2 regions of the Lactobacillus sp. wkB8 genome follow, and region 2 is predicted to be linked to the other one. Evidence: predicted binding sites of a transcription regulator. Region 2 holds the regulator's gene; the other holds the start of a gene.
What was found. Region 2 encodes HrcA, which represses chaperone genes, less so after heat shock. Its sites were predicted from a motif close to TTAGCACTCNNNNNNNNNGAGTGCTAA; they were not measured.
Positions count from the first base shown of each region.

Region 1 (3,424 bases), 510 kb from region 2:
TTCCCAACTTACCATAAGCTGATGCGCGCAAAAGAGCTCTTAATTGTGTACGGAAGATTTCTTCATTTTGAAGTGAAAGTCTAATAGCACGCACACCTAAGAATGGGTTCATTTCATCTGGCAAATCCCAGTAGTCAAGATGCTTATCGCCACCAATATCCATGGTTCTGATAATAACTTGTTTACCGTGCATTCCTTCAATAACTTCCTTGTAGGCTTCAAATTGTTCATCCTCAGTCGGGAAGTCTTTTGAATCCATATACAAGAACTCAGTTCTGTATAATCCAACGGCTTCAGCACCATTATCATTTACACCCTGCATATCATTTGGCGTACCAATATTAGCAGCAATTGTGAACTTCTTGCCATCAGCTGTGACAGAAGGTTCATTCTTTAATTTTTCCCATTCAGCCTTTTGCTTTAAGAAATCAGCACTCTTTTGCTTATAATCAGCGATTTGACTATCAGTTGGATCTACAATCACGTCACCATTAAGACCGTTAACTGCAACAGTCTCACCATTTTGAACATCTTTGGTAATAGAATCTGTACCGACAACTGCTGGCAATTCCAAAGAACGTGCCATAATTGCTGAGTGCGCAGTTCTACCACCAATGTCTGTAACAAAGCCCTTAACGTATTTCTTATTTAATTGAGCCGTATCACTAGGGGTTAAGTCGTGAGCAACCACTACAACTTCATGGTCAATAGAAGCTGGATTTGGTAATTCTTTACCCAGTAAATGAGCCATGATCCTCTTAGAAACATCGCGAACATCAGCTGCACGCTGCTGCATGTATTCGTTATCAGTCATGCCTTCAAAAATTGTAATGAATTTTTGCGCAGTTTCATCAAGAGCAGCTTCACTATTAACCTTCTGCTCCTTAATTTCATTTTCAATTGCACCCGTAAACTCAGGATCATTTAGAATCATTAAGTGAGCTTCAAAGACTTGAGCTTCATCTTCACCTAAACTCTTCTTCGCACTATCGCGAATTTTTTCAACTTCAGCAGTAGAAACTGAAATTGCTTCTTTATAACGAGCTAATTCACTATCAACATCACTAACTGTGGCTTTGGTGAATGAAAGATCTGGTTCAACCAAGAGATAAGCTGGTGCTACAGCAATACCATCACTTGCAGCAATTCCTTTTAATGTCTTGGTCATTATTCAGCCAAACCCTCTTTTTTCATTGTTTCAGAAATAGCATTGATTGCATCTTTTTCATCATCACCATCAGCACTGATAGTAACATCAGCATTCTTACCAACACCAAGTGACATAACACCCATGATTGACTTTAAGTTAACTGATTTACCATTGTATTCCAAGTTGATATCTGAACCAAACTTAGAAGCAGCTTGTACTAGCAATGTAGCTGGACGAGCATGAATACCTGTTTCTGCAACAACATGAAAATCGCGTTTTTCCATTATATATATCTCCTTTGAATTCAAAAAATCAAACCGGTAGTAAATACCTATTCGCTTACTTAGACTATCATTTTTTTGTGAATTAGACAACATAAATGTAACAGTTTACATCATTAAACTTCAGTCTTGGTTTGCGAATAAATTATTTTACCGCCCCTCAAAGCCTTTCCGGTTATATTTTGCCTTTTGCCAAAAGACCTTAATGCAGCTTGAAATTCAAAAGCATTTTGCGGGTCAACTTCATAATGATCAAGTTCCCCATTTGCCAACTGCTCTAAAATTTTTTGATAATCCATTTTACCACCGCTTTTTTTAAACCGATATCATTACAGCAATTTTTTTGATTTTGCCTAGAATTATTTTATCATATTTAAGCTACTTACAAATAATAAGAAATAAGTTTTAGCACTTGATTATTGCGAGTGCTAATTATATAATTTAGTAAATTGATATGAAAGGCGGTAATATAATTGCTTTGTCAAAACTGTCAAAAACGACCAGCCTCCATTCACCTTTTTGCAGAAGTTAATGGACAGCGTCGAGAAATTAATTTATGTGGACAATGTTATCAACAACTTAAACAACAAGGAAATATTAATATGAACAATGACAATAACGGCTTCTTCGGCGATCTCAGCGATTTCTTCAACTATAATGGCAACGCTGGTAACCCAGGGGATCCTAGAATGAGTACTGGTGGTCCGGGCAACGCTAACGGCAATAATGGTGCTGGCGGTGGTCGGTCACTGCTTGATCAGTACGGAACAGATCTAACCGCTCTAGCAAGAAAAGGCAAAATCGATCCAGTAATTGGCCGTGATAAAGAAATTGCGCGCGTGATAGAAATTCTGAACCGCAGAACTAAAAACAACCCAGTCTTAATTGGTGAAGCCGGTGTCGGTAAAACAGCTGTAGTCGAAGGCTTGGCCCAACAAATTGTCGATGGCTCGGTACCTGCCAAGCTGCAAGATAAAAGAATCATATCACTAAATGTAGTTTCTTTAGTTCAAGGTACAGGTATTCGCGGTCAATTTGAACAGCGTATGCAGCAACTACTTAAAGAAGTACAAGGCCATGATGATATTATTCTCTTTATTGATGAGATTCATGAAATCGTTGGTGCAGGCAATGCCGAAGGCGGAATGGATGCCGGCAACATCATTAAACCAGCCCTCGCCCGTGGTGATTTGCAACTAGTTGGCGCTACCACGTTAAAAGAGTATCGGGAAATTGAAAAAGATTCTGCTTTAGCAAGACGTTTCCAACCAGTTGATGTCAAAGAACCATCAGTAGCTGAAACCATCCGTATTTTAAAAGGTATTCAAAAGCGCTACGAAGATTATCATCACGTTCACTATACTGATGATGCGATCAAAGCTGCTGCAGAATTGTCTGAGCGTTACATTCAAGACCGGTTTTTACCTGATAAAGCCATTGACCTACTCGATGAAGCTGGTTCACGAATGAATTTAACCATTCCTTATGTTGATAAAGAAAAAATGAAGGAACGGATTGAAGCAGCGCAAAAATTAAAGCAGGAATCATTAAAGAATGAAGACTACGAAAAGGCCGCATACTACCGCGACCAAATTGAAAAATATAATAAAATGAAGGATCAAAAAGTTGATCCAGATAAATCTCCGGTAATCACCAGTAAGATTATGAACAAGATTGTCGAAGAAAAGACTGGTATCCCTGTTGGAGATTTGCAAAAGCAGGAAGAAAACCAGTTACAAAACTTGGCACCAAATCTTAAAGCGCATGTTATCGGTCAAGACAAAGCCGTTGACAAGTTGGCGCGGGCAATTCGCCGGAATCGGATCGGTTTTAACAAATCTGGTAGACCAATCGGCTCCTTCCTCTTTGTAGGACCAACGGGAGTTGGTAAAACCGAACTTGCCAAACAACTGGCTAAACAAATGTTTGGTTCAGAAAATGCTTTAATTCGGTTTGATATGTCTGAATACATGGAGTCATACTCTGTTTCTAA
Region 1 is NZ_CP009531.1:605,391-608,814, reverse strand. Features, by position in the region: gene ptsP (phosphoenolpyruvate--protein phosphotransferase) at 1-1,168, opposite strand, end outside; gene LACWKB8_RS03040 (phosphocarrier protein HPr) at 1,168-1,434, opposite strand; gene LACWKB8_RS03035 (hypothetical protein) at 1,548-1,730, opposite strand; gene LACWKB8_RS03030 (ATP-dependent Clp protease ATP-binding subunit) at 1,905-3,424, shown strand, end outside.
Region 1: the regulator HrcA is predicted to act here: its motif matches at 1,837-1,863, upstream of LACWKB8_RS03030 (ATP-dependent Clp protease ATP-binding subunit).

Region 2 (3,424 bases):
TACGGTACAATAATAGCGTTAAGGCAATTTATCAGAAAGATGGTACCATGTATCGCCCTTATTTAATGCTTTTACAAAATGAATAAGTGAATGAAGGTCTTATTATGGAAATAATCCATTTAACATATCCCATTAAGAAAAATATCTTCCCCCAGAAAATAGTTCTTGCTTTGGGTTTTTTCGACGGCGTTCATCGGGGACACCAAGAAATAATAAAAGCTGCTAAAAAAAAGGCACAAGCAAAACATTTACCTCTTGTTGTGATGACGTTTGATCGCCACCCCAAAGAAATTTATCAAAATAAAAACGTTACCTACATTGATACCTTGTCGGAAAAGGCATATAAAATGCAAAAGCTTGATGTCGATTATTTATTAGTAATGCACTTTAATAACGCATTTTGCCAGCTGACGCCACAAGAATTTGTGGACGAAATCATTGTTAAATTGCGCACTGATACTGTCGTTGCCGGCTTTGACTATACCTATGGGCCCAAAAATATAGCCAATATGAAAAACTTCCCTGAATTTGCTCAAGGCAGATTTGCTATAGTTGATGTTCCGAAACAGTCTTATGACGGAGAAAAAATTGGTTCAACAGAAATAAAAAAGGCGATCAGTGCTGGAGAAATGGAATTAGCAGCTAAATTATTAGGTTTTCCTTATCTAATGTCTGGCTATATTGGACATGGACTGCGCAATGGTCATAAATTAGGTTATCCAACGGCTAATTTAATTTGGGAGCCCAAAAAAGTAGTCCCTAAAGTAGGAGTTTATGCCACCAAAACTAAAATTAGAGGGAAATGGTATGACTCTATGACAAGTGTTGGTTATAATGTCACTATCAATGATGGTCAAAAACTATATATTGAATCAAATTTATTTGGTTTTGATCAAGAAGCTTATGATGAGGAAATGCTAATTAAATGGTATAAGTATACCCGTGGCGAAATTAAGTTTGATAGTTTGAAGGAATTAAAAGAGCAGATGAGTCGGGACGAGTCAGAAATTACAAATTATTTTGCAAATCATAAGTAATTATATTATCAGACTTAAAAGATAACGGTTTTTAATAAAAAAGTTAGCACTCAGCTTGACATTCTGCTAAAAGCTAGTATCATAATAATTGTTAGCACCTGAGAAGATTGAGTGCTAAAAGTGAGGGCGATATTTATGTTGACCGAACGTCAAGAATTAATTTTAAAAACAATTATCAATGATTTCACGCAGACACATGATCCTGTTGGTTCAAAAACAGTCATGAATCAATTGCCAATTAAAGTTTCGAGCGCAACAATTCGCAATGAAATGGCCGTTTTAGAAGAAAAGGGCTTAATCGAAAAAACCCATTTGTCAAGTGGTCGTGTTCCTTCTACTGAAGGGTACAGGTACTACCTTGATAACTTGGTAGAGCCCTTACAAATATCTTCTTCTGTTTATAAGAGAATCATTAATCAGCTAGATCAGCCATTTCATCAGGTAAATGACATTGTGCAGGAAGCTGCCAAAATTTTGTCTGATTTGACTAATTACACTGCTTTTGCGGAAGGTCCCGAAAATAGTGATTTAACTATTTCAGGATTTAGAATAGTCCCGCTTTTTAGTAGACAAATAATGGCCATTCTAGCAACTAGTGACGGTGATGTTCATAATCAAGTCTATACGTTACCATATAATGTTCATGGTGATGAGATTGAACGTGCCGTTCGAATGATTAACGATGAATTAGCAGGTAAAACTTTAAGTGAAGTGACACCTGAATTTCTGGAACAGACTTTAGGTAAAAAACTTAAAGTTAGTCATGTTGCCGAATTAATTGAATTGGTAAAAGATGTTATTAGCGATGCTGCTAGTGAGCAAATGTACGTTGATGGTCAGATTAATTTGCTCAATAATATTTCTTTAAGCGATGTTTCTAATTTACGTTCATTATATGAGTTGATTGAGCACAATGATTTGATTTCAAGTATTTTGAATAATGAAGCAAGTTTAAAAAGTGATAGGTATCCAGTAAAAGTAAGTTTAGGCTCTGAACTATCAAATGACTTGTTAAAAGATTACAGTCTGCTTACAGCTGAGTACAGTGTCGGCTCACATGGCAAAGGCATAATAGCTTTACTTGGACCTGATAACATGCCATATTCACAAGTAATAGGACTCCTTGAATACTTTAGAAACGAGTTAGCAAAAAAGTTGCTTGAATATTATGGTAGATTTAAATAAAGGAGGTTAGCCTTGAGTAAGGAAGAAAAAACCAAAAAAGACGTAGATGAAAATCAACGTCATTCTGAGAAAACCCAGTCACCAAAAACAGATTCAAAATCTGAGGCTAACAAGAAAACGAAGCCTGAAACTTCAGAAACAAAAATTAAAGAAAAATTGACTAAGTTACAGGCGGAAAAAGATGATCTTGAAGATAAGTTCTTGCGCAGTCAAGCAGAAATGCAAAATATGCAAAATCGTTATAATAACGAGAGAGCACAACTTATTAAATATGAATCACAGTCTTTAGCCAAAGATGTTCTGCCAGCAATGGACAATTTAGAAAGAGCTTTAGCTACCAAAGTTGATGACGAAGCATCAAAGCAACTTAAAAAGGGTGTACAAATGACCCTTGATTCACTGGTTAAAGCGATGAAAGATCACGGAATTAGTGAAATTACAGCTGAAGGTGTAAAATTTGATCCTAATTTACACCAAGCTGTTCAAACAGTTGTGGCTGAAAATGACGATCAAAAAGATCATGTTGTGCGAGTTTTGCAAAAAGGTTATTTATACAAAGATCGTACTTTAAGACCAGCAATGGTTGTTGTAGCACAATAATTGAAAGGAAGCATATCAATGTCAAAAGTTATCGGAATTGACCTCGGAACTACCAACTCAGCGGTTGCTGTTCTTGAGGGTAAGGAACCAAAAATTATTACTAACCCAGAAGGAAATCGGACAACTCCTTCAGTAGTAGCTTTCAAGGATGGAGAAATCCAAGTCGGTGAAGTTGCTAAGAGACAAGCAATTACCAATCCTAATACTATTTCTTCAATTAAGCGCCACATGGGTGAAGCTGATTATAAGGTGAAGATTGGAGATAAAGCGTACACTCCGCAAGAAATTTCAGCAATGATCTTGCAGTATATCAAGAAATTCTCTGAGGATTATTTAGGTGAAAAAGTAACAGAAGCTGTGATTACAGTTCCTGCATACTTCAATGACGCTCAACGTCAAGCTACTAAGGATGCTGGTAAAATTGCCGGCCTTGATGTTAAGAGAATCATTAACGAACCTACTGCATCTTCACTTGCTTACGGTCTTGACAAAGATGCTGAAGATGAAAAAGTTTTAGTTTACGACCTTGGTGGTGGGACTTTTGATGTTTCCGTTTTGCAATTAGGTGACGGTGTGTTCCAAGTTCTTTCAACTAATGGTGA
Region 2 is NZ_CP009531.1:1,112,990-1,116,413, reverse strand. Features, by position in the region: gene truB (tRNA pseudouridine(55) synthase TruB) at 1-86, shown strand, start outside; gene ribF (riboflavin biosynthesis protein RibF) at 105-1,037, shown strand; gene hrcA (heat-inducible transcriptional repressor HrcA) at 1,173-2,222, shown strand; gene grpE (nucleotide exchange factor GrpE) at 2,235-2,822, shown strand; gene dnaK (molecular chaperone DnaK) at 2,841-3,424, shown strand, end outside.